DNA from 2 places in the Paenibacillus sp. PDC88 genome. Region 1 is predicted to be linked to the other one. Evidence: a T-box and tRNA genes for the amino acid it is inferred to sense, from the RefSeq annotation. Region 1 holds a T-box; the other holds one or more tRNA genes.
The links. The T-box of region 1 lies ahead of metG (methionine--tRNA ligase). A T-box ahead of a tRNA ligase gene usually reads a tRNA of that ligase, here a tRNA-Met.
Positions count from the first base shown of each region.

Region 2: it has a tRNA-Met gene. The T-box ahead of metG (methionine--tRNA ligase) is inferred to sense a tRNA for this amino acid. The anticodon was not compared.

Region 1 is NZ_FNNT01000002.1:12,170-24,396, reverse strand. It holds gene splB (spore photoproduct lyase) at 1-613, shown strand, start outside; gene BLW49_RS06410 (cytochrome c biogenesis CcdA family protein) at 707-1,420, opposite strand; gene BLW49_RS06405 (metal ABC transporter permease) at 1,474-2,277, opposite strand; gene BLW49_RS06400 (metal ABC transporter ATP-binding protein) at 2,299-3,048, opposite strand; gene BLW49_RS06395 (metal ABC transporter substrate-binding protein) at 3,106-4,206, opposite strand; gene metG (methionine--tRNA ligase) at 4,408-6,405, opposite strand; T-box leader at 6,487-6,771, opposite strand; gene yidD (membrane protein insertion efficiency factor YidD) at 6,848-7,099, opposite strand; gene BLW49_RS06380 (Fur family transcriptional regulator) at 7,102-7,563, opposite strand; gene BLW49_RS06375 (copper amine oxidase N-terminal domain-containing protein) at 7,727-10,027, opposite strand; gene BLW49_RS06370 (response regulator transcription factor) at 10,196-11,788, opposite strand; gene BLW49_RS06365 (cache domain-containing sensor histidine kinase) at 11,779-12,227, opposite strand, start outside.
Region 2 is NZ_FNNT01000002.1:113,195-125,421, forward strand. It holds gene BLW49_RS06990 (hypothetical protein) at 1-745, opposite strand, end outside; gene BLW49_RS06995 (hypothetical protein) at 831-1,289, opposite strand; gene BLW49_RS07000 (hypothetical protein) at 1,387-1,629, opposite strand; gene BLW49_RS07005 (hypothetical protein) at 1,626-1,940, opposite strand; gene BLW49_RS07010 (hypothetical protein) at 2,083-2,472, opposite strand; gene BLW49_RS07015 (hypothetical protein) at 3,477-3,665, opposite strand; gene BLW49_RS07020 (hypothetical protein) at 3,815-4,231, opposite strand; gene BLW49_RS07025 (S-layer homology domain-containing protein) at 5,132-5,920, opposite strand; gene BLW49_RS07030 (hypothetical protein) at 6,035-6,244, opposite strand; tRNA gene BLW49_RS07035 (tRNA-Tyr) at 6,444-6,530, shown strand; tRNA gene BLW49_RS07040 (tRNA-Glu) at 6,532-6,606, shown strand; tRNA gene BLW49_RS07045 (tRNA-Cys) at 6,608-6,681, shown strand; gene BLW49_RS07050 (hypothetical protein) at 6,710-6,967, shown strand; tRNA gene BLW49_RS07055 (tRNA-Met) at 6,971-7,044, shown strand; gene BLW49_RS07060 (hypothetical protein) at 7,080-7,697, shown strand; tRNA gene BLW49_RS07065 (tRNA-Asp) at 7,824-7,898, shown strand; tRNA gene BLW49_RS07070 (tRNA-Pro) at 7,903-7,976, shown strand; tRNA gene BLW49_RS07075 (tRNA-Asn) at 8,079-8,153, shown strand; tRNA gene BLW49_RS07080 (tRNA-Ile) at 8,237-8,313, shown strand; tRNA gene BLW49_RS07085 (tRNA-His) at 8,316-8,388, shown strand; tRNA gene BLW49_RS07090 (tRNA-Phe) at 8,392-8,462, shown strand; tRNA gene BLW49_RS07095 (tRNA-Trp) at 8,472-8,545, shown strand; tRNA gene BLW49_RS07100 (tRNA-Gly) at 8,548-8,621, shown strand; tRNA gene BLW49_RS07105 (tRNA-Gln) at 8,623-8,696, shown strand; gene BLW49_RS07110 (GT-D fold domain-containing protein) at 8,919-9,659, opposite strand; gene BLW49_RS07115 (prohibitin family protein) at 9,849-10,697, opposite strand; gene BLW49_RS28725 (hypothetical protein) at 10,702-10,863, opposite strand; gene BLW49_RS28495 (hypothetical protein) at 10,896-11,147, shown strand; gene BLW49_RS07125 (glycosyltransferase family 2 protein) at 11,236-11,892, shown strand; gene BLW49_RS07130 (glycosyltransferase) at 11,915-12,227, shown strand, end outside.

The DNA of each region.
Region 1 (12,227 bases):
CGCTTGTACTTCAGACCCTGTCGGGCTTGAACACATTACTGGGAGCCTCGGTGATCTCATTCGCTTTATGGCGGATGAAGAGTTTGGACGACTTCGGTTCGTTACCAAGTATCATCATGTAGATCCTCTGCTGAACATCAAGCATAACGGCCATACACGCATTCGATTTAGTGTAAATGCTGAATATGTAATTAAAAATTTTGAGCCTGCCACCTCCCGCTTCGAGGAACGTATAGAAGCCGCAGGAAAAATCGCTCACGCCGGATATCCCCTCGGTTTTATTATCGCTCCGATCATTTGGTACGACGGGTGGGAAGAGGGCTATAGCGAGCTGCTGGAAAGGCTCAAAGAAAATCTTCCACAGGAAGCAACCAAAGATTTGACGTTTGAGATGATTCAGCACCGCTTTACCAAGACGGCCAAAAATGTGATTGAACAGCGCTATCCCAAATCCAAGCTGGAAATGGATATAGCCAAACGTGAGACCAAATGGGGAAAATGGGGACAATATAAATATGTATACCCTAAAGATCAGCAGCAGGCACTCCGTGAATTTATTACGGAACGTATCTTTGATGCTTTTCCACAAGCTAAAATTGAATATTTCACCTAGGTTTGCCTTCGACAAAAGCCACTGCCAATCATTCGCATAATGTGAAAAAACCATCAGTCAGCGACTGATGGGCTTACATAACGAAACTATTTTTTAGAATATCATCCATTCCGGTGTAATCCGTTGCAGCCATATCGTAATTTGTGTCATTCGGTCTGTAAAGAGCAATATGCCCATCAGAACCATAACACTACCCCCGACCTTCATTAGTACACCTGAATATTTACTGATAAATCTCGTCGTTCCAACAAAGAACGCCAGCAAGAAAAAGGGAAGTGCAAATCCTACAGTATAGCCTGTAATAAGCGTAACCCAGGTTCCCGGCTCGGTTGCTGCAATCGCGATGATTGCGGTAAGAATAGGTCCGATGCAAGGAGACCAGCCAGCAGAAAAGCCAATGCCAAAAATAAAAGAGCCAAGGTAGCCAGCCGGCTTCCATTTGACATCAAGCTTTCTTTCCTTCATCAATAGCTGCGGCTGAAAGAGCCCAATGAGAAATAAGCCCATGACCATAATAAGTATTGCTGACAGCATTCGAATGAGGTCCTTGTATTCGTGAAAAAATTCTCCAAAGATGCCTGCGCCAAGTCCGAGTGTGTAGAATACGACGGAAAAGCCCAGGATAAAAGCTAGAGTATGGCTTAACGTGCGCATACGGACCTCGCGCTTATTCTGCTCGTGCTTAAGCTGCTGCACGGATAAACCGGTTATGTAGGACAGATAGGACGGATACAGCGGCAGACTGCAGGGTGATAAGAAGGAAGCAACCCCTGCCAAGAAGGCTAATAATACGTTCACATCAGGCATGACTATAACGCCTCCCTAAGAACGAATGAAAGAATTCGGGTAAGATAAATATCTTAAGCCCGAATTCCTTTTTTACCAAGCATAATGACAATAAGCATCGCAATAAGCAAGAGAACAATCGTTGCTCCAGGAGCGAGATTCCATACCCCTGCAATGATAAGTCCTGCAATAACGGCAATTTCCGAAATAATGACAGATAATATAATGGAAGATCTGAAGCTTCTCGCAATCAAGAGACTGACGGCAACCGGTATGGTCAGCAGTGCCGAGACAAGCAGCGCTCCGACGATCTTAATAGCTGTACTGATTACCAGTGCTGTCATCACGGTAAGCAGCATGTTCAACAATTTTGTAGGAAGTCCGGTAACGGCAGCGGCATCCTCCTCAAAGCTTAGAAGGAAGAACTCCTTATGAAAAATAGACACTACAGCAATAACAATAACCGTTACGATTCCAACAACCGTCAAATCCGTCATATCCAATGTATATATACTACCAAACAAATAACTCATTACGTCCCCATTATAGCCTTTACCAAGCGTAAAGAATAAAGAAGCCAGCGCTACTCCCCCGGACATAATAATGGCGATCGATAATTCAGCATAACTCTTGTAGGCTTTACGCAGCTTCTCTATGGCAAATGAGGCTAAGACCGCAAAGACAAGTCCAACCGCAATCGGATATACCCCCAGCAAAAAGCCAAGGGCCACCCCCGCAATGGTTACATGCGACAAGGTGTCCCCGATCATCGATAATCTGCGAAGCACAAGAAACAAACCAATCAGCGGGGCTGTGATACCGATCAGTATCCCGCCAGCCAGCGCCCGCTGAAAAAATTCACTCGTTAATATTTCCAATTTCCACGACTCCTTCGGCCCTTATAACAATGTATGCTGTAAATCAGTCTGAGCACAGTTCTCCAGATCATGTGAATGGCGAACATAGAACTTGATCTTGCCGTTCTGCTGATCCGGCTCACTTCCGAGATAACCTTCAATCATATCGATATCATGCGATACCATTAAGAAGGTCATATGATGATGCTGATGCATATGCGTAATAAGCTCGAAGAAGCTTGCCTGCGTCTCCGCATCAATACCTACCGTAGGTTCATCAAGAATGAGCAAATCTGGACGGTTAATGAGCGCCCGGGCCAAAAAAGTACGCTGCTGTTGACCGCCAGACAATTGGCCAATTCTCTTATCAGCCAAATCCTGAATCCGCATGACTTCAAGCGCATCATCGCATTGCTGCTTATGCTTCTGACTCAATCTGCGGAATATATTTTTGTTGTTGTACAGCCCAGACTGTACGACTTCTCTTACTGTAGCCGGAAACAGTGGATTAAAGGCATTTTTTTGCGGTACATATCCAATTCGTTCCCAGTCCTTAAATTTGGCGATCGGTGTACCAAACATCCGAATATCACCGGATCCTTGGGGCAGCAGTCCAACAAGCATCCGCATCAGCGTCGTTTTTCCCGCTCCATTCGAACCAATCACTCCTACGAAATCTCGTTCTTTCACGGTAAGATTCAGATCCTTAATTACCTGTTGTTCACCGTAAGAAAAACATAGATTGTTAAGCTCAAGGACTGGATCATGGCATAGTGCTGTAGCTGGTTGCATCAACGTTCCATCCTTTATTTCAAGTTCAATCTATTATTATCCTAGCATTATCTTCACTTATTTTAAAGCGGTGATTAAATTTTGTAAATTTTTCTCCATTTGAGTAAAATAAGTTTCTCCGTTCTGCAGCTGCTCTTCAGTCAATCCTTCAACCGGATTGAGTACCATCGTTTGTACACCCGCTTCTGAAGCAAGTGTCTTGGCCAGCTTATCCGATACCAGCTCTTCAAAGAAAATATATTTAATTCCTTCTTCTTCAACGAGATTAGCTAGCTTCACAATGTCCTGTCCCGTTGGCTCTGCATCAGGAGATAACCCCATGATCGAGTGCTGAGTCAGTCCGTAATCACGGGTAAGATAACCGAACGCTTGGTGAGATACTACAATCTCTTTATTGGGTACTTTTGCGAGCTCCTCTGTAAATTTGGCATCCAGATCCTCTAGCTGCTGTTTAAGTCCCTCGTAACGTTCCTCATAACCTGCTTGGTGCTCAGGATCTGCTTCAACAAGGCTGTCCTTAATATTTTCTGCCATGATCAGAGCTGATTTGGGGCTTATCCAAGTATGAGGATCGGTGGAACCATGATTATGACCATCATCTGAAGCTGGAGCTTCTTCTTCATGAGCGTGCTCCTCTTCATGCGATTCTTCCCCTTCATGTGCATGCTCTTCTTCATGAGCGTGCTCCTCGCCTTCATGGGCATGCTCATCAGCAGCTTCCTCTGCTGCATGATCATGGGTATGACCTTCTGAATCTATCAGCTCGATCCCTTCGCTTACTTCTACAGATTTCACATTAGAATCGCTGTCGAGTCCCTTCAAGAAGTTGGGTACCCATCCTTCAAGTCCTGCACCATTGTACAGAAACAGTCCTGCATTGGATGTATTGACGATATCCTGACTGCGTGGAGTCCAGCTATGAGGATCTACTCCTGCTGGCTGCAAATTGATTACATTCGCATCTTCCCCGCCTATCGTCTTAGCAAATTCATATATTGGATAAAAACTCGTAACGACGTTGAACTTATCTTCCTCAATCTGCCCTTGAGAGCTGCCGTTTGAATCATTGCCACAAGCGGCTGTAAATAACATGATAGCGCTAAGTAATACTCCCCCGGCCATATTCCGCACTTTTTTTCCAGTCAAACTATATTTCATAATGACCTCCGCATCTATTTAATCGTAATCGTAATGATTACTAGCAAATAGTAGTATAGCATCCCTCCCAAGATTGTCAATACTATTTACTGAAAAAAAGAGCGTTCCCTAAAAGGAACGCTCTTCATTGTATAAGCTTAAAATCCTCTTTTTAAGATTATGTGCAGGATGCACCCATTTCATAACTCATTAAAAAGGGGGTTACTTCACGATTGCCCCGTTCGGCATATTTTCAGGCACCGTAGCCAGAGTCAATTGATCTCCATGAGAGGCAGCGAGAATCATCCCTTGAGACAATTCGCCGCGCAGCTTCACCGGCTTCAGATTCGTCACACAAATGACTTTCTTGCCTACCATTTCTTCCGGCGTATAGAACTTCGCAATACCCGATACTACTTGACGCTGCTCATAACCGAGATCAAGCTGCAGCTTCAGCAGCTTATCTGCCTTTTTCACCGGCTCGCACGCGGTAACCTGAGCAACACGCAGCTCTACTTTGGCAAAGTCCTCAATTCCGATCTCCGGCAGTCCTTCCGTTGCTTCTGCTGCGGCTTCTACCGCTTTGGCTGGCTCTGCTTTGGTTCCGCCTGACATAGCACCCGCAATATAGGCAACCTCCTGCTCTACATCAAGTCTCGGGAAGATCGGCTCACCCTTGCGAAGCTCATTTCCTGCTGGAACCAATCCTGCCTGCTTGGTGCTGTCCCAGCTTGTAAGCTCTCCCTCCTGAATGTTAAGCTGCTCCCAAATTTTGCGCGGAGCCTGAGTTAAGAACGGCTGCAGCAAGATGGATGCTACACGCAAGCTCTCTACCAGATGGGCCATAACGGAAGCAAGCTCCTCGCGTTTTGCCTCATCCTTAGCAAGCACCCATGGCTGAGTTTCATCAATATATTTGTTGCACCGGCTGATGAATTGACCAATTAGTGTCAGTGCTACAGAGAATTCCAGATTCTCCATCGCCTCTTCCACTTTCTCCACAGTACTCAGCGCAAGCTCTTCAATCGTGCTGTCAAATTCAGTTACTCTGGATTGGTATGCAGGCGTTTTGCCGTCAAAATACTTGTGCACCATCGCCACAGTACGGTTAAGCAGATTGCCAAGATCATTCGCAAGATCCGAGTTGACACGCTCCACGAAGCTCTCCGGAGTGAATATACCATCCGATCCGAACGGCACCTCACGCAGCAAGTAGTAACGCAGGGAATCCAGTCCGTAGCGGTCAATCAATGTCACGGGATCAACGACATTCCCTTTGGATTTGGACATTTTGCCATCCTTCATCAGCAGCCATCCGTGGGCAAATACCTTCTTCGGCAGCGGAAGATCCAGCGCCATCAGCATAATCGGCCAATATATCGTGTGGAAGCGGACGATTTCTTTACTCATCAGATGAACATCTGCCGGCCAGAATTTATCGTACAAGGAAGCATCCTCACTGCCATATCCCAGAGCGGTAATGTAGTTCAGCAGTGCATCAATCCATACGTAGACCACATGCTTAGGATCACTGGATACTTTAACTCCCCATTCATAGCTTGTACGAGATACCGCCAGATCCTCAAGACCCGGCTTGATGAAATTGTTAATCATTTCGTTCTTGCGGGATTTAGGCTGGATGAAATCCGGATTTTCCTCATAATATTGAAGCAGCCGGTCTGCATATTTGCTCATTTTGAAGAAATAGCTTTCCTCTTTGACGAGCTCGACGGGATGACCGCTGTCCGGACTTTTTCCGCCAATAATTTTGCCATTCGCATCTTTCTCGGTATCCACCAGCTGTGTTTCCGTGTAATAGGTTTCATCAGGTATGCTGTACCAGCCTTCGTATTCCCCTTTATAAATGTCGCCCTGCTGCACCAGTCGCTCAAACACGTCCTGAACGACGGATGTATGCCGCGGCTCTGTCGTCCGAATGAAATCATCGTTTGTGATATCAAGCTTTTTCCACAAATCCTGAATTCCTGCGACAATATGGTCAACAAATTCCTGCGGTGTTTTGCCTGCTGCCTTCGCTTTTTGCTCGATTTTTTGACCATGCTCATCTGTACCTGTCAGGTAACGTACCTCATAGCCTCTTAGGCGCTTATATCTTGAGATCGCATCTCCCGCTACTGTAGTGTAAGCATGACCGATGTGCAGCTTGTCGCTTGGATAGTAAATCGGTGTTGTAATGTAGAATGTTTTTTTGTCTGTCACTTTTGTATGCCTCCTAATGATTAATATGTAATCAAGGGATTGCGGTACCATGTAAAAACAACACAAAAAGACCCTCATCCCATATGGGACGAGAGTCTGTTACACTCACGTGGTACCACCCAAATTCCCTGATCACTTCACACTCAAGTAAGAAATCAGGCTCATACCAGTCAAGCTCATTGCTTAACTGTGCCCGCTAACGCTGGCATGCGCCGCTCCCTTACCTTCCATCTACTAGGACGGATATGGCTCGAAAGCAGTTCCTCCAGGACCATTTTCCGAACTCTGCTTCAGACCGGCTTGCAGCTCCCCCGGCTCTCTGTACTAAAGCATGCATGATCGTACTTATCCCTTCATAGGAAAAATATGCGTACATCTATAATATTAAGCTTATTCAGAAAAATCATACAAAACGGCAGCATCAATGTCAAGGTTCCGCAGCCTATGAAGGCGTATTTCCTTCACTGCCCTTCTTGGGAGGGACGAGGTCCACTCCCCCCGGATGTAGAGGATGACACTTCGCTATCCGTTTCGCCGCAAGCAAAGATCCCTTCACTGCACCGTGCACCTCGATGGCTTCAAGTGCATAAGCAGAACAGGTCGGATAAAAACGACAGCTGGGCGGCTTCAGCGGTGAGATGAATTTGCGATAGAATTGAACCGGAGCCTTCGCAATGAATCTAGCAGGCTTCATTATTAATGACCTTTGGAAGCAGACTTCTTCGTATTCTTATAGCCTTTGCCTTCAGTCTGACATTCCCTGCAATATCCAAAAATTTCAAACTTGTGTTCAACAACTTGAAATTGATCCGGTGTATCTGTAAGATTCATCGGGCAAAACTCGATCGGCAGTGTCTTCTGACAGTTCAGGCATATCAAATGATGATGGTGATGACCGCTGCTGCATGACGCTTTGAATTTAACCCCGTCTTCAAAAATAACCTGCTCCAGTACGCCGAGCTCCTGCATGACTCTCAAGTTGCGATAGACTGTATCAAAGCTTAATCCGCTGTATGATTTGCCCATATATTCATAAACGTCTTTTGGTGACAAATAACCTTCTGATTCGGCAAAAAGCCTTGCCAGCGTCTTGCGCTGATCCGTAATTCGAAGTCCTTGACCGGACATAGCTTCAATAATTTGATCCGTGGACAGCATGACTCTTAACCCTCCTGTCATACCTATTTGTGTCATACCCTTATAATGCCTGAAATCAAGAGTCACGTCAACGAACACGTATAGTACGTTGATTCGTATTCGACACAAACGTAACAAAAAAAGAACTCTGATATAGAGCTCTTTTTTTGATATGAATGAATTCTTACTCCTCTACTTGCGGCAATGCCGTAAACAACAGATTGATTGGAAGACTGCTTGCCGGCGCAGCAGTGAACCAGATTTCGACCTTTTGCTCATAGCTGCCTGTTCGGTATAATACAACCTGCTCATTCGGAGCACTTACTCCTCCACTCTTCGCCAGGGGTATGAGCATTCCATTCACCATCGCATAGCCCGAATAGGTTCCTCCGCGAGGATTAAAGGAGATCAGTGTATTAGGAGCTACGGAGTCCAGTGTGATCTTGTACAGGACACCGAAGTTACCCGAGTTGGAGGCTGTTACCCCTACCATCGGATCCACGCCGGCCACGTTCGGGTCATCCTTGTTATCCCCAATCACAAGCCGCTGTGACTTCTCGCCAATCGTCTCGCTGTATTTGATGATGCGAGTTGGATTATCATAAGTTCCGCGGTTATGAACACCATCCCGATCAAGAACCGGCAGCTTCTTCACTGCAGACAGCGGATCCAGCTTCTCATCAATCATAATGACTTTGTAGTCAATTGGATAATTGCTGTAAACATCAGAATACAGTGAAATAATTTGACTCTGGCCAAGACTCGACATGCTCAGATCGGTAAGGATCAGCTTGCTCTCTCCCGGCTTCAGCTGAGTAGTCGACCACTTTGAACCATCCTGCATCGTTTCAAAATATCTTTGTACCGCTTTTTTGCCTGCAGCCTGTGCAATATTGGTCGGACCTGCGAAGCCTAGATTCTCTGTACGAAGTGTAGCTGTAGCCGAGTTGTTGTTCGTTGCGACCACGTACATCTTCACTTTTTTGCCGGTGTTATTGAGATGGTGAAGCAAAAATCTCGTGTTGCCGACGGCACGATCCTGATATAGAATCCCTTCACGGGTTACCGTTTCAGGACTATTGCTTCGTATCAGTGTGCCTGGTTGATCCGTGTACGTATAACTCACTTTATCCCAGGTCGGGACAATCGAACCGTCAAAGGCAAATTCCTCCCCAACCGGTGTAAAGAGACGATTAAACTCATTGAGCGTGTACAACGTTTCGTTTGTGATAATAATCGTTTTTTCGTAAGTCCGGCTTGCCCCTTTATTATCAGTAACCGTTAATCGAATCGTCTTGGGTCCAGGTGTGAAAAACGCTGCTGCATTATTGTCCCACTGTGTATCTACTATATACTCGTCATCTGTACTCTCGTCCTTGTACGTAATCAGCTCGCCCATCTTGTATTCTTCTTTATCTGTTGTAAACATCGGAATCGGCGGCTGATTCGGCCGTTCTACATTAATGGTAACGGTATAGGCATCACTCCATGTACCGCTTGAATCCTGAACATAATAGCTGACCGTATAGTTCCCTTCTGATTCAAATACATCCTGTCTGCCTTCCCAGCGTTCATTAATGATCGCAAGACCTTTCGGAGAATAAGGAGCTGTTACATAAGTTACCTGATCTCCTGCGTACACCTTGCTCGGCTGAATGCTGAATTTAGCAACCGGCTTACTCGACAGGTTCAGAATAATCCGTTTATTGATGTTATCCACACTGTAGGTTATGCCAAGTGCTTGGGTAATGGATGTCAGCGGTACCATAAATGTATTGTTCGTCTGATAGGAAGCGCCCTTCATGCTCTTCGAAACGCCGTTAACCGTATAGCTGCTGCTGTTCGTTTTGAAGCGAAGTTCGTTGCTGCCCTGGATGATCAGCGTTTCCTTGGTGCTGTAATTGTATGATACCTTGTATCCGACTCGATCAACCAATGCGCGAATCGGCACATAGGAAACACCGCTCTTCACAACCATCGGCTGTGGAGCGTAGTAAGTAACACCGTCCTGAATCATCTTGCTGCTATTATAAAATAAGATCAGCTGGCTCGCGCTGACAGCTGTATTCGCTGCTGTATTTGCCTTGACCGAGCTTGTCTCCTGAGCAGTTTGCTGTGAAACCGGCTGCTGCTCTACAGCATCCGACTCTATAGAATCCTCTTCGGGAAGTGAAGCCTGGTCTTTCTCAGAGGATTCATCACTTTGAGAATCATCTGGAAGCTCTGCTTCATCAGATATGTCCTGAGCTCCGCTTACGGATCCTTCTGCGGCTTCTGTGTCCTGCTTCACTTCGTTATTGGTGTGTGAAGTACTCTCGTCATTCTTAACATCTTGGGACAGGGTTTCTTGCACACTTGCTGCTTGTTGATCAAGTGCTTGTCCCTGCTGAACTTCTGCTGTGTCTGATTGTGCACTCACTGGAAAAGCCATCAGTACCTGTGAAACGGCAAAGACGGTGAGAATAGATAATTTCTTGAAATTCATTCCTCGACTCCTTCTAATCACTTAGTTGTATCACGATGCATGTCTCATTATTAGACGCAGTTATACTGAAAAAGTTGCTCTACACATTCTAAAAAATGACAAAAAGCAACATCCCCTAAGTCGGAAACGCTGCTCTTATGTCGCCATTTACTTATGATTTGGAAGAGTTCAGTTTGTCTTGGCTGCCATCTCACGAAATTCAGAAGGCTTCATTCCATAATACTTATGAAATACTTTTGAGAAATATCTCCGTTCCCGATACCCCACGGCAGCTCCAATCGAAGCGATGCTCCGATCTGTTCCGGTGAGCATGGCTTTCGCAGACTCCATCCTTTCTCTCGTTACATATTCAACAAAAGTGACACCAAAATGGCTCTTGAATAGCTGGCAGAAGTAGCTTGAACAGATCCCAAGCTGGTCTGCCATCTCTTCAATACCCAGATCTTTATCCAGCCTTGCCGCGATATAATCCCTTGCGGTAGCCACCAGCTCTCCTGCCGTGCGCCTCGGCAGCTCGCTTGCACAAGCTTCTGCCAAGGTAAGTGACAGCTCAAAATATTCCCGGAGTGTAAGCGTTTGTAACATCACATTCCAGATCCGTTCTTCTGCTTCTGTCTTCAGCAGCTTCATTTCGTGCATATCACGGAGCATGAGAACAACAATGTAATGGAAATACTTGATGGCCTTGCCGTTGTTACTCCCTTTGTCGGTGCACATCAAGCTGTAAATTTGCTTCAGCACCGATGTAACCTCATTTTTATTTTTTTGCCTCACCGCCAGGGTCAACCGATCCGACCATACACGAGACATCCATTCAAGCTCTTCGCCTGACTCCTGCTCATCAATATTTGCAATCCTTGTGCCTGAATGCTCAGACATCATCAGCGCCCGCTGGGCATCTCTATATTCTTCGGCCAGCATGTAATCAAAGACCTTCTTGCCGGAAGCATACAATTCTGCAGCCATGCCAGATGCATCTGTAAACCTACGTTCCAGCTCTTCGAGTAAGTCAGGATCAGGGACACGGGAAGCAGAATCAGATAAGGAGGAATCATGTTCAATAACAATACACCATTCTCCATCCCGCGTCTGGATTACTTCTCCTGCTGGCGTTGAAGCCGCCAAATGATCGTCGATTACTGCACCAACCAACTCATGCCAATGCTTACGCTCTTCTTCTGACCATAACAAGGAATTGAGGAAATAATCCTGTGCAACGAGCAAGATGAGTGTATAACGACTTCCACCTGCGGTTGACTTCACATCTTCACATGGATTGGGACTATGGGATTCACCAAGCAATACTTCCTGCAGCCATTTTCGACGAATCCACTTGCTCATATACAGCTCTCGCACCGTGCCCTGCTGCTCCTGCTGCTTCTTATTGCGGATACGGCCTGCAAGTGCGCCAATGGTTGACTCCAGCTCAAAATAATCGATCGGCTTGCATATGTATTCACGAACGCCTTGCTGCAATGCAAGTCTCGCATATTCAAACTCCTGGTAGCCGGTAAGCAGCAGAATCTCTGCTTTCCCGCCTCTTATCCGATACTGTTCAATGAATGTTAGTCCGTCCATGACAGGCATTCGAATATCACATAATATGAGATCAGGCTGAACATGGGTACTCAGCTCTAACGCTTCATTTCCGGTACGGGCAGCTCCAGCCACCTTGATTCCGAGCGATTCCCAATCAATAAACTCCTTCAAGTTATCAAGTATAGGCTGTTCATCATCAATTAGCAGCGCACTCAATTCCAAGACGAATCCCCCCAATCGTTTTTGGGCAGCACACACCGGATTGTCGTTCCTGCCCCACTCGCAGAACAGATAAATATACCGTAATGTTCTCCATATTGAATGCGAATTCGGTCGGCTACACTCCGCACTCCAAGACCACGACGTTCAGACATGGCCGGTGATATCGGTTCATCCTCCATTTCCGTCGTCTTCGCCATGTATTCGAACCGTTCAAGGACGGTGTTAGCCATCCCGATTCCATTATCCTGCACTTCAAGCACAACTCTTCCCATATCTTCCCATGCTGTTACCCGGATGAATCCAACGTAATCAATTCCTTCAAACCCATGCTGAATGCTATTCTCGACAAGGGGCTGCAGGGTAAGCTTAAGAATAGGAAAGGATTCGAGCTTCTCAGGAATGTCAATCTCATATTCAAACAGCTCAGCAAACCTGTATT
Region 2 (12,227 bases), 100 kb from region 1:
TACACTCAGGGTTACCACAGTGGCACGGATTTTTGATTTCAAGGATGAACCCATACACACTCCCAGTTAGGTACTGGTCGTACATCTCAACCTCAGCTTCAAGCATCTGCACCGCCTTGTTGCTCATGACCTCAGTGATGCTTTTCTCATTCACGATCACCCAACTGTCAGGACGCTTGAACCCTTCGATCATGTGGTGGTCGCGGTCTACCTGAACCATACCTCGGGAGAAGGAAACTACCTCCACCCAACCGTCAAGACCATCATTCTCGTAACCCTTGACCTTCACTTGGTCGCCTACCTTTACAGCTCGTTTGGTATCAGTGCTGAACAGCTCATCTTCGTTGTAACCAGTCTCCTCACGGAACTTGTCTTTGGTAGCGTATATCCAACCGACCTGACCACTATCCCAACGATCCCCAAATGATTTAGTCCTCATTGTGATACCACCGTGATCGTACAAGTAGAGGGGGAGGATGATAACATGAGGAGCGATGATACCCATCAGCTCAGCCATCGTCAGGTCATCCATGTCCTCGTCACCCTTGTAGTAGTCCTTGGCAAGGTGCTCAAGGAAGTCACGCGGCTCCGAGTAGTCATGTGTATCACCTAGGTTGTATCGGTTGTGCCAACAAATCATCTCGCCTACCCAACCATCCATCTCTTGGCGTGGGTCAGAAGGGTGATTGTCGTGTTCAATCTTCAGAGTAGCCTTGTCGTTTGATGCACGTTTGTACGTTGTCATGTGCTGTCACCTCAAAGAATTAGTAGCACTCATAGGTGCTCAATGGGATACCCCAACCATGGTTGAGGTACCCGATCAGCATCTATTAGACCAATGTCAATTGCTCAGGCTCCCCAGTTACAGGTACCTTAGTAGGTGTCTTAGGTACTGGTTTGTACACGTTCAGGTTCATCTTTATCGTCTTGAACAGTGGCAGGTTGCTTCCTGTTTTAGCGATCAGGATGTTCTTGCCGCTACCCGATTCACCAAGGTCAGAGGTGAGGTCAACTTCGATGGTAAGCTTGCTACCTGCTACCTTAGCAACACCACCTGCGAATCCGATCTCAGCCTTGGCACCCTTGAAGTCGATTTCAGGTTCATTCTCTTTAGGGAGTGCTCTATATACGTTCAGGTTGATCTTCACACCTGATGCGATTGGCATGTTGCTACCAGTCTTGGCGATCAGCAGGTTCTTACCGCTACCACTTGCACCCAGGTCTTGAGTCAGGTCAACTTCCAGTACCGCCTTGTTGTTTGCTACCGATTTCACGTTTACGTTTTCCATGTTTATATTCTCCTCTTGCCCTCTAGGGGCTATTATTTTGGGTGCTCTTAGGCACTCCATGCCGACCACCGCCAAAGCGATGGGCGGGGAGCAGTGTCTAACTAACAACCGCTTCGAGCCATAGAACCATATGGGTCAGTACTGAATCAACAGAGCGGCACACCATCTTGATTGTGTCCCTCGTGTCGGTGATTTCATATTTAGGCTTCTCATGTGGAGCGTTGGTCTGCCATACTTGGATAACCTCATCCTCAAGGTCAACCTCGATCAGGTTACCGAAGGTATGGTTGATGGTTGCCTTCAACCCTTCAGCAATCAAAAGGGAGAGAAGGTCGTTCATTTCAGTTCCTCTCCCTTCCGAACTACCTTAACGAGATGTTTCTCGTCTTCACGTATCCAGTTTTTCATATGCTCGAACCACTTTCTCTTGGCATCCTCGGCGGTGGGGGCGGCGATCTCCAAATCCCGATCTCGTATGTACCGTTGGTCAACAAAGGTAGGCATTACAACACCCACCAACCATTCAGGCATGTTAATGTACTCAAGCAGTTCACAATATTCACCGCTATGCTCTCTGTAAAGCTTGCTGTCAATTACTTCCGACCAGTCACCTGACTCATAAGCCGCAACAATGCGCTTAATGTCTGCCATGGTGGTCTGACTGTTCTCACGTTTGGATCTGATTTTGGATAGAATCACTTCGTGTTCGATGATAACCAACTCCTAGTTTAGATAGTGCTCTTAGGCACTCCATCAGAACACCCAACCCGAAGGTTTGGTGCCTTAGCAGTTTCTAAGCCAATACTTTGGAGAGCATACCAAGCAAGGCACCGATGTCACCTTGCATAGCCCGTTCAGCCATGGCATGTACATGCGGCATTTCTTCAGCTACGTGACGGGTCACTCCTTCTTTGATACCGTCCCGAATCGCTTCGATCATCATGCCTTCGATGACCTGTGGTGGTACTTCAGCATCAAGCAGTGTTTTCGTTACCGATCCTGCCATAGCTTCAATAGCCGCATAGAAGTTTGTGATGTCCTCAGGTACACCAGCTACGATACCGCTTGCTCCGACTTCTTTACCGTTATTCGTAATCAAGGCACCAATCATGAACTCGCCTTTCTCATGCGCTCTTACCTCGATACCCTCGATAACCTTTACTTGCACTTGTACGTCTTTCATTTGTGAATCCTCCTAGTTGGTATGTAGTAGTGCTCTTAGGCACTCCATGCCGACCACCTCGGGGAGATGGGCGGGGAGCAGTGTCCAAGCTATTACTTGATAGTGAGCTGACCGTATATATACATATCTCTTAGTGCCCATCTACGTTTAAGCTTGCTTGCGGCTACTACAGCCTGTGATCTTGTCATGTTTAGGCACCTACTTTCTCGTATTCTGCTATGAGCTTTTTGAGGTATTCCTTGAGTCCACCGACCTTGCCAACGTATGCAACCATCATCTTGTTACGCATGGGTATTCCTCCTTGAATTTGACACATCTATGCCAAGCTAGAACCCGTGATACAGAGCTGTTCCGCTTAGGTGCTATCAGCACTCGATAGGACGCTCTATACTGCACCAACGTACCCCAAATCGGGGTGTGGGCGGGGTGGGCTAGGCATGGTCAGTCACTCAATTTAGCTATACGACACAGATATATAAGAGTTAAGTGACTGAGCATACCTAGCCATGGGTATGGGTATCCTTCTTGGGCACTCGGGTATACCGAAAGGGTAGGGAGTGGGTACCTCAGGATACCTCCACCACAGCTAGGGAAAGCATGAGAATATAGGTGACCGTATTATGTGACTTCGCTAGGTAAAGGTAGTCCATATAAGCCTTCGGTATCCTGTTGGATGGCTAGGGCACACCTACCCCAGGTGGGGCGGGGCAGAGCAACCTGTTGGCTGTCTACAATCCTATATAAGACTCCCACCATATAAGAGAGCATGACTATAGAGAGAGGAAGACTAGAGAGTATATCCCTCGGACACATTGAACAATGCCTTGGTATACACTCATACCCGCTCTACATGAGCCTACTAGATACACTCTCGTAGTCCTTAGGAGTACCCTTAGATTACGTGTAGTGCTAGGCTTCGCTATCTCTCGTCATGCTCGGAAGTGGTGCGTGGTGCGTTGTGATGGGCATACCCTAGCACCCAAGACTAAGGGCTAGGTTACGGATCAAGCGTATGTCTCTCTTATATGTGTTGCTAGTTGTGAATCAAGACCGTCCATTACATCCATTAGATGCTCATACTCTAGTAGTTCATCGACTGTAAGGTTCTCAAACCCCTTGTCACGGTATACCTGCATCTTCTCTCTTGTACGTTCTATGCGGTCACACACTAGCACGAATCTTGCGAATAACATAATAATCACCTGTTTTTGGACAAAGTAGTGCCTTGGGCACTCGGGTCTGCCCATCACATCACATAATACGGATTATGTGCAATCGGCTCTTGGTCTGTTCGCTCATGGGCTAGTCAGGACTACCCAAGCATAGCTCGGGTATCCTTGTCTTAAGCTTTAGCGGCTTGTACCATCATCTCTTGAAACTTGAGGAATTGCTGAAACTGTTCCCAGGTATCCATATCAATCTGCTGTCCTGTAGGTGCCTTGATAGCAGGTGTCGCAGGTGCGGCAGGTGCCTGTACAGGGGATACATACTCATCCACTGGTATATAGGCGTTCAGGTTAAGTACAACGTTCTGAAAACCGTCCTTTTTCAAGCGAATACCGCCAAGAGTGGACGCTACACGGGCAGACTTCTCCCCAAGTACAAGCGGTTCTTTGTCGATTACATTCAAGTCGATTTCTATTACAAGCTTGTTCTTATCGTTTACGCTCATCTTAATGTTCTCGGGTACCTTCTTGGAATCAGCGCGTTTCTTTGCTTCTTTCTCAAATTTAGGCATAGTAATGGCTTTGTTCATCATGGTTTTTAGTCTCCTTTGCCCTTGATGGGCACTAATAGTGACTACCTTTGGTAGCCCTGATTAGCCCATGAGTGAACAGACCTCTAGCATAGCAAGGCATCTGAACCTCCGATTAACTTACGGATACCGCACCTTGTACTACACCGTCCCGTAACGTGGGCAATTCGTGACATCTCGTTACATGTTGGGCATGAACCGTAAAGCGTAGGCTGTTGCCATAGTACAATCCTTCATGTGGGCAGACTTCACCCTTCACAAGAGAAGCTTCGTCCCATGCACAAGCCGTGCATGTTTCGTGTATGTGTTTGTCAATGATCTAGGCGCATTTCGCGTCTTTGCCGCCTGTCGTACATTCGGGATGTTTCCCTATCGAGTCGGTGGCGGCGACCAACTCGATGACCATATCTAAGAACGCAATAGGATTGGATTGCAACCCCTTTGAGCAATGTTTTTTTATAAAAAATAAAAACAAACAAGGGTCAAGAGATTAACCCCCCCAGTGTCGCGGGTTTTTCTATCATCCTTCACACGGCGCAGGAGCGTCATGACTCCTACGGGAAATTTTTGGTGAACCTTGATGCGCGAGAGTTAGGGTCTTGGGGCAATGTCTCGGGGCACGGGCGGCGGGGTCTCGTGTCTTGGGCAAAGGGTAAGGGGGCATGGGTGTTGGGCGCGGGTAAAGGGCATTGGGCATGGGAGTGGGGCGGCTGTTGTCTAAGTCAAGGAGGTATGGTTTTTCCTGCATAATCGGGGTAAATCTAGGGGTAATACATTTTTCGCTCCGCGAGTTAATGGGACTCCTACGGGCGCGGGGAAATTTTTCTCGTAAGGTTGGTGCGGTGTGTCTTATATAATAGAAAAAGAGCGAAGGGAGTTAAGCCCCGCGCTCTTATTTTCGTTCTACTTAATACTTGAGTAATTCGAGAGATCGCCATCACCCTTTAATTGAGTATAAAGGCGGTATAGGGTAGTAGCGGCTTCAGCTCTAGTGAGTGTCTTGTTAGGGCTGAAATTACCCTCATAAGCGGTCATTAGTCCTTCGTTTTGAAGGCTTGCAATCTTTATTCCTACGATAGCTGAATAGTCGTCATCTAGTGCTCCGTTTTTGAAGATGATTGGAAATTGTGAGTTAGTGCGATCTACTGATTCATCAAACCTACCATCTTGATCATAGCCGTTAACGTTCTCATAAACCTTGATGTCTTTCATGCTTCGTAGGATGTTGTAGACTTCCTTTTCGTCGTCAATTTCTTCGTATAGTGCGGGTAACAAGTTCGCGGCACCCAGGCGAGTCAATTTAGTGTTTGGATGGAAGTTCATCCCGCTACCGTCTTTGCTGTATGTAAAGTATGTATAGTTCGACATTATCTTAGATACTGGTTCATATGCCCAATTAGTAGATGGAACGTCTTTGAACTCGCGGGTGGTGGAGTCGTTGGTAGTGTACTTATCAAAAAGGCGGGAGAACATACTTACGAACTCTGCCTTAGTCACTCCATTGTCGGGTTTGAACGTTCCGTCTGAGTATCCCTTGATCACTCCTTGCTCACTCATAAAGTCGATGGCTTTAACAGCCCAAGAGTGTTTTGTCTCGCTTACGTCATTAAATGACGATGCCTGTACGTTCGCGGCAGTGGAACCGAAAACAAGGGTTGATGCCAGTGTGATGACCAGTGCAATTTTCTTCATGATGATACCTTCCTTTTTTGTTTAATGGTGGCAGTTCCCATATATTAGCATACGCTTGGACTCTCGTAAACGCCAAGAAATGTAAAATCCCACCTATAGGTGAGGTGGGAAATTTTAATCTATGAACCTGCTTATGAGTCCCAATAGGAACCCGAGGACTGCTCCTCCGATCACAGGTGAAAATGTCTCGATCTGCTCTGTAGTAACTCCTAAGAAGAAGGCAAGTACGAATCCCCCTAATATAAGAAAGAGTCCCAAGACAGGAGCACCACGAGTCAACGCTCCCAGGATTAAGAATGCAATTACGGCTACGACATAGATCAAGTATGTTCCCCCTTTTGTTGTATTCTTCCAGTTTAACATCTTGTAAGTCATTTCGTATAGAGGAAGTAAGAGCTTAATTTTTTGCTCCCTTATATAGAAGAAACTCAACTTGAGGAAGTTTTTCTCAGGTTTTTCGTGTTGGAGTGTTATTTCCTAAGTTAACTGCACTAATCTATGTTTCATAGAGGAACAACCACTTGGATGGGCACCAATCACTGGCGAGAATAGCGGGCTGTAAACCCGTGGCTTAACTGCTGTGTAGGTTCGACTCCTACCTCATCCACCATGGCGTGTTGGTCAAGCGGCTAAGACATCCGACTTTCTATCGGAGATCACGGGTTCGATTCCCGTACACGCTACCATGCGGAAGTAGCCAAGAGGTTTAAGGCGTTGGGTCGCAAACCCAAAGATCGGTGGTTCGAATCCATCCTTCCGCTTAAAACAATCCTTAGAGAGGTGAGAGCTATGATCGAAGAAGTTATCAGCGATAAACCAACGAGAGTAGTCTTTCATTTCAATAAGAAAAGCATCGGTAATCCTGGCATTGCTCCATGGACGATCAAGTGTAAAGGCGAGACATACTACGTGATGAACCTCACTTCTGAAGTTCCTTTCACGACGAAGAACACTCCCGACAATCCTCATACGCAGGGTTCGTTGCAGTTCAAGGGTCGCCTGAAGCTTGTCACTACGAGTGATGGTATCGAAGCGATTGTCTATTAATGACTGGGTATAGAGGAGCGGTTCCTTGACTGGCTCATAACCAGTAGACGCGGGTTCGAATCCCGCTACCCAAACCAAAACAACTAAAACACTTACCAGGGGGAACGAAAACGTGGCGAAGAAAACAACGGTTGAAACGAAGCAGAACGTACTGGACGCTTACGCACTTGTGATTGAGGAAGCTCGTCAGGAGTTTGAAGCGGAGAAAGCAGAACAAGCGGCGGCTTGGAAGAAAGAACTGGCTCGTCAGAAGGAAGAAGATACATACCAGTTCAACAAGGAAAAGCGTGATCGTCAGGACGCACTGGATTCTGAACTTGCAGATCGTGTTAAAGAAGTCGCTGACCGCGAAGTAGCTGTTGAAGCTCGTGAGCAGTCTGCCGATCATTCCGAGTCCGTGGTTGCTGAACTTCAAGCCAAGGTTACTGCGATTCCTGAGGTTGTGGCGAAAGCTGAAGCGGTTGCCTTCAACAAAGGTAAAACCGAAGCCAAGAAGGAGTTCGACGGTGAACTGCGCTTGCAGGATGCTGAGAATAAAGCTGACAAACGGGTTCTTGAGAACCGCATTACTTCCCTTGAGGAAACTGTGGAATCCCAAGAAGCTCTGATCGCTACACTGCGTGAAGAACTAAAATCCGCTAACAGCCGTGTTGAATCCATTGCTACGAATGCTGTCGTTGCCGCAGGTAACTCCAAGGTTACTGTTCAAACAGCCGCGACTGGTAAGTAACAAATACGCTCCTGACCTTCGGGTTGGGAGCACTATTAGCCCTCAGTGTGGGATGCACTGTGGCTACGAGTACCTAAGGGGAAACTAGCCGCCAGAGTCGGTTCGAGTCCGACAGGGTGATGCCTTGGCTCTATCGTTTATCGGTTAGGACATTCCGTTGTCAGCGGAGAGGGAGGGGTTCGATTCCCCTTAGAGCCGCCAATACAGGGGATTAGCTCAGATGGTTAGAGTACGTGCCTTGGACGCACGGGGTCGTTGGTTCAAATCCAACATCTCCTATTCATATGACCGTTACGGGGTACTGCTACGCAGGTTTGATTCCTGCTCACGACGAGAATGAGTGGCTTTATCGGTGGTTCGAGTCCACCTACGGTTTCCTATAGGGTTGTAGTTCAATGGTAGAACGCCGCACTGTTAATGCGGATGTTCCAGGTTCGAGTCCTGGCTTCCCTGCCAATATTCCTCACGTAATGCTCAAGTTAGTAGAGCTGTCTCGCGCAAAGACGGTTTCAGGTGCAAGTCCTGACGGAGGAGCCTAATGGAACATGGCGCAACTGGTTAGCGCACCCGTCTGATAAGCGGGAGGTTGATGGTTCAAATCCATCTGTTCCAACCATGGTGACGATAGTGTAGTGGTAACATGCCTGACTGTGAATCAGGAGTCCACGGTTCGATTCCGTCCGTCACCCCATATGGACTGGTAGCTGAGTGGCTTAGCGGTGGAGTGAAATCCCGCAGACGGTGGTTCGATTCCATCTCAGTCCATCTTAATATGCAGGTTTAGTTCAGTGGCAGAACTACGGCTTCCAAACCCGTTAACGGTGGTTCGATTCCATCAGCCTGTGCCAATGCGATATTAGTTTAATGGTAGAACTTCTGCCTTCCAAGCAGACGGTGAGGGTTCGACTCCCTCATTTCGCTCCATCGGGGATTCGTTTAGTGGCAAGACACGACACTTTGAATGTCGATTCGTAGGTTCGATTCCTGCATCCCCTGCCAATTAAGTGACCCTCCTGGACTGCTTACGAGCACCCAGGTTCCCAAAGACTGTCCTAAATAGGGCGGTCTTTTTATAATTTAGGGCTAAAAAGGGGGTCAAAATAGTGCAAAATAAAGCTCAAAAACGATGAAAAAGTGACGAAAAACGCTTAATTATGTGCAAAAAACGGCTATTTTTTGCACATAGAACACAAAAAAGACCCCAAAAGGGGTCAAAATGGGCTATTTTCGTGGTCTTCCTGCCCAATAATCGGGGAATCCTTTGTAATCCCAGGCATCTAAGCCCTCTTTATCAGCTTGAATGGCTACATCTGCACCCGATCCGAAGTCTACACCCACTGTTCCGAGCAGTTTCGCCTTCACAGCCAGTACTTTGCCAGGAGCACCTGCACAAACGAGGGCAAGTCGCCATGGATTGGTCTTATATAGGGCTTCCATGTCCTTAGTAGCCTTCTGTAACCCTTCCCAGTTGGGACAATCGACGGTACCAACGATTCCAGTGAAACCGTAGCGGCGTTCTAGTACTTCCTTGTACTGGACAGCTTTGGCTCCACAGAGCAAAATTGGTAAAGTCCTGAAGGTGTCATAGAACGGCTTGAACCGAGCAATGTAATTGTTCTCGAACGCATAGAAGGTCTCCTTCGGCTCCACTCGGTAGTATCGCAAGCACATATCGAACAGTGGCTTGAAGTACCAGTGATCAGTCTGTGTCAGGTGACCTACGTAGTCAGCGTTCCGCAAGCAGTGAACGATGATGTCCCTTGCATTCGCGTTAGGAAGGGTAATGCCACAGTAAGTCGGGTCGCTGATCCAACCGTAATGCGACTTGATGAAGTCCATGGTAAGCACGGTATCATGAGCAAGGATGGTATTGGAAGCATCCCCGAACCGAACTGAAGCATGGCGTTCACCGTTAGCCGCCATTTGGAACCAGTTCTTAATCAAGTCCCAGGTTCCTAGCATTCCTCATCACCTTCCTGTTCTTTCTTCTCCTCAATCTCATCCTCAGAAGCTCCGCAGTCAGGGCAGAATGAGTGCTGACAGCAAGGACAAACCACTAGGAAGCTCATACAATCAGGGCAATCGTACATCGTTAACAACTCCTTTCTTTAATAGAATAGGAAAAAGGGAGGATTTCTCCTCCCTCGTCCATTACTTGTTCTCGGTCACAACAGCCTGGGCACCTTGAATAGTTACCCAACCCCACTTCAAGCGGGCTTCCATCTCCATCTTCTTCAGAAGTTCAGGAGTGATCGACTGTTGGAGTGCGGCGTTAGCTTTCGCTTCACCTTGTGCTTCCGCAATCTTAGCGTTTGCGTTACCGTTAGCTACTACCAACTGCTTCTCGGCAGTGACTTGAGCCTGGTCTTTCTCAATTCTCAGTTGTTCAAGCTTGAGCTGAGAGTCAACCAAAGACTGGATAGCCTTCAGAGATTCAGCGTCAGGTTCGATCTTACTGAAGTTGAAAGTCTCGATTTCAATACCTACAGCGTCCAAGTCTTTTCTGAAGGACTCGAACACCTTGTTGTTGATCTCCCCACGCTTGTCACCGTAAACCTCAAGCACTCCGTAGTTGGAAGTGATCTCTTGAATCATTGCTGACAGGCGATCTTTCATATAAGTCGATTCGATCTCACTGTCAGTACGCCCACGGAACTTAGCGAACACATCAGGGATACGCTTCTCATCCATATGGTAGGAGTACATCAGCTCGGCTTTGACAACCTTACCGTCCTTAGTAGCAATGCTGAACGCTTTGTCACCTTCGTAGTGGACAGTCTCCGTACTGATCGGATACTCAGTTACCTTCTTCGTAGGACTTACCAAGTGCCAACCAGGAGGAAGTGTCTCCTTCTCCAAGCCGCCCGAGCGGTCATAAACCACACCTACATACCCTGGTGCGATAGTCGTCAAGCACAGCAACAGATAGATCAAGGTACCGATGACCGCCAATCCTACTACTGTTGCTCCTCCAATGAATAATCCACGGTTGTTCTTCATACCGTTATTCCCCCTTGTTCTTTTTTAAGTTGTCAATGAACGGTCTTGCGAGTTTCAAAGCGAATTTCGCCACCTTAACGAAGACGACAGCCGCCAAGAACCATAACAAAATGGCTACGAACACGATTGTTGCGAGTAGTGCAATTAATGTCCCTATCAGAATCACTCCCCTCTCACTGCGGTGCGTCGAGTGAGGACATGCTGATCGCGGAGATATTCATCCGTGCAGTCCGAGTGAACACGTTCACCGTCATGCAGTTCGTCAATCTCGTCGCCTTCGAGGATGTCCTCTTTGCAGTAAGGGCAGGTCTTTCCGATAGGAGAAGGCTCGTCCCTGTGATCGGGAGCCTTGAATCTGTCCATCGTTTCATCCCCCTCACACTTTCTCTATACGAGGTCATTCCTGTAGAGTTAAGGGCGTTTCAAAAAAAGCCGGTGTTACCTATATAAAATGGAATTGGTGTTTTTTTGGCGGGCGCGGCAAAAGGCTAATGTCTATCGGTCTAAACTAGATAAAGAGGAAAAGGGGGAAATGGCAATGGCGAAAGTATTTATAGGTGCTCCTGTAAGAAACAGAGCGTGGATACTGGGGCGGCATCTGGATTCGCTGATGTCTCAGGATGTGGACAAAGAGTTCATGTACATCCTGAATGACAGCGATGACGAGACTGAACAAATCCTTATCGACCAAGGCATCCCGTATGCTACTCATAATCTAGGGAAGAAGTACGGTCATGTTCGCGGTCAATACTCATACGGCAATCTAGCTTTACTTAGGAACATCCTGCTTCACGAGTTTTTGCAGTCCGACTGCGACTATCTACTATCCATTGATACGGATATTATCATTCCTGAAGGAAGCCTTCAGCAGTTGATCGACAACGACTTGGATGTCTGCTCCATGCTTATCCAAAACCACCCGAAAATCAAAGCGCATAATGCCATGATCGGTGGGCGGCATGTCCCTGAGTTCCAGGAGGGAGTCATTCCTGTTGATCTCACAGGGGCGGTGTACTTGATAAAGAGGGAGGTTGTAGAAGCAGGAGTAAGATACGGACTGCATCCCATTGGGGAAGATGCGCCATTCTGCGAACAAGCCCGCCGACTAGGTTACAAATTATTCGTAGATACGCGGCTTCGCCCGATCCACGCTTATGCGGAAGGGGCTGAGTTGATTGCTAAAGTGGCTACTTAATAGAAGGAAGGAGGAGAGCGCGGTGTTCGATAGCATTGAAATGACGATTGTTTACCCACCTGCCTTGGACTGGAATCTGTTATTCCAACGTCCTCAGCAATTGATGACTGCGTTCTCAAAGATTCCAGGTGTGCGGGCGATCTTCATTAATGAAGAATCGTATCAAAAGATGTCCCGTCCAATCGAAAAGATCAACGAAGACCTATTCCTTGTACGCAAGGGTGTGAGCTACGACCACCTTGTCAAAGGGAAGAAGGTTCTATGGTTCTCCAACCCAGGTCAGTACAACTACCGTGACGGACGCAGATTCGACTTCACTGTATTCGATTACCTGG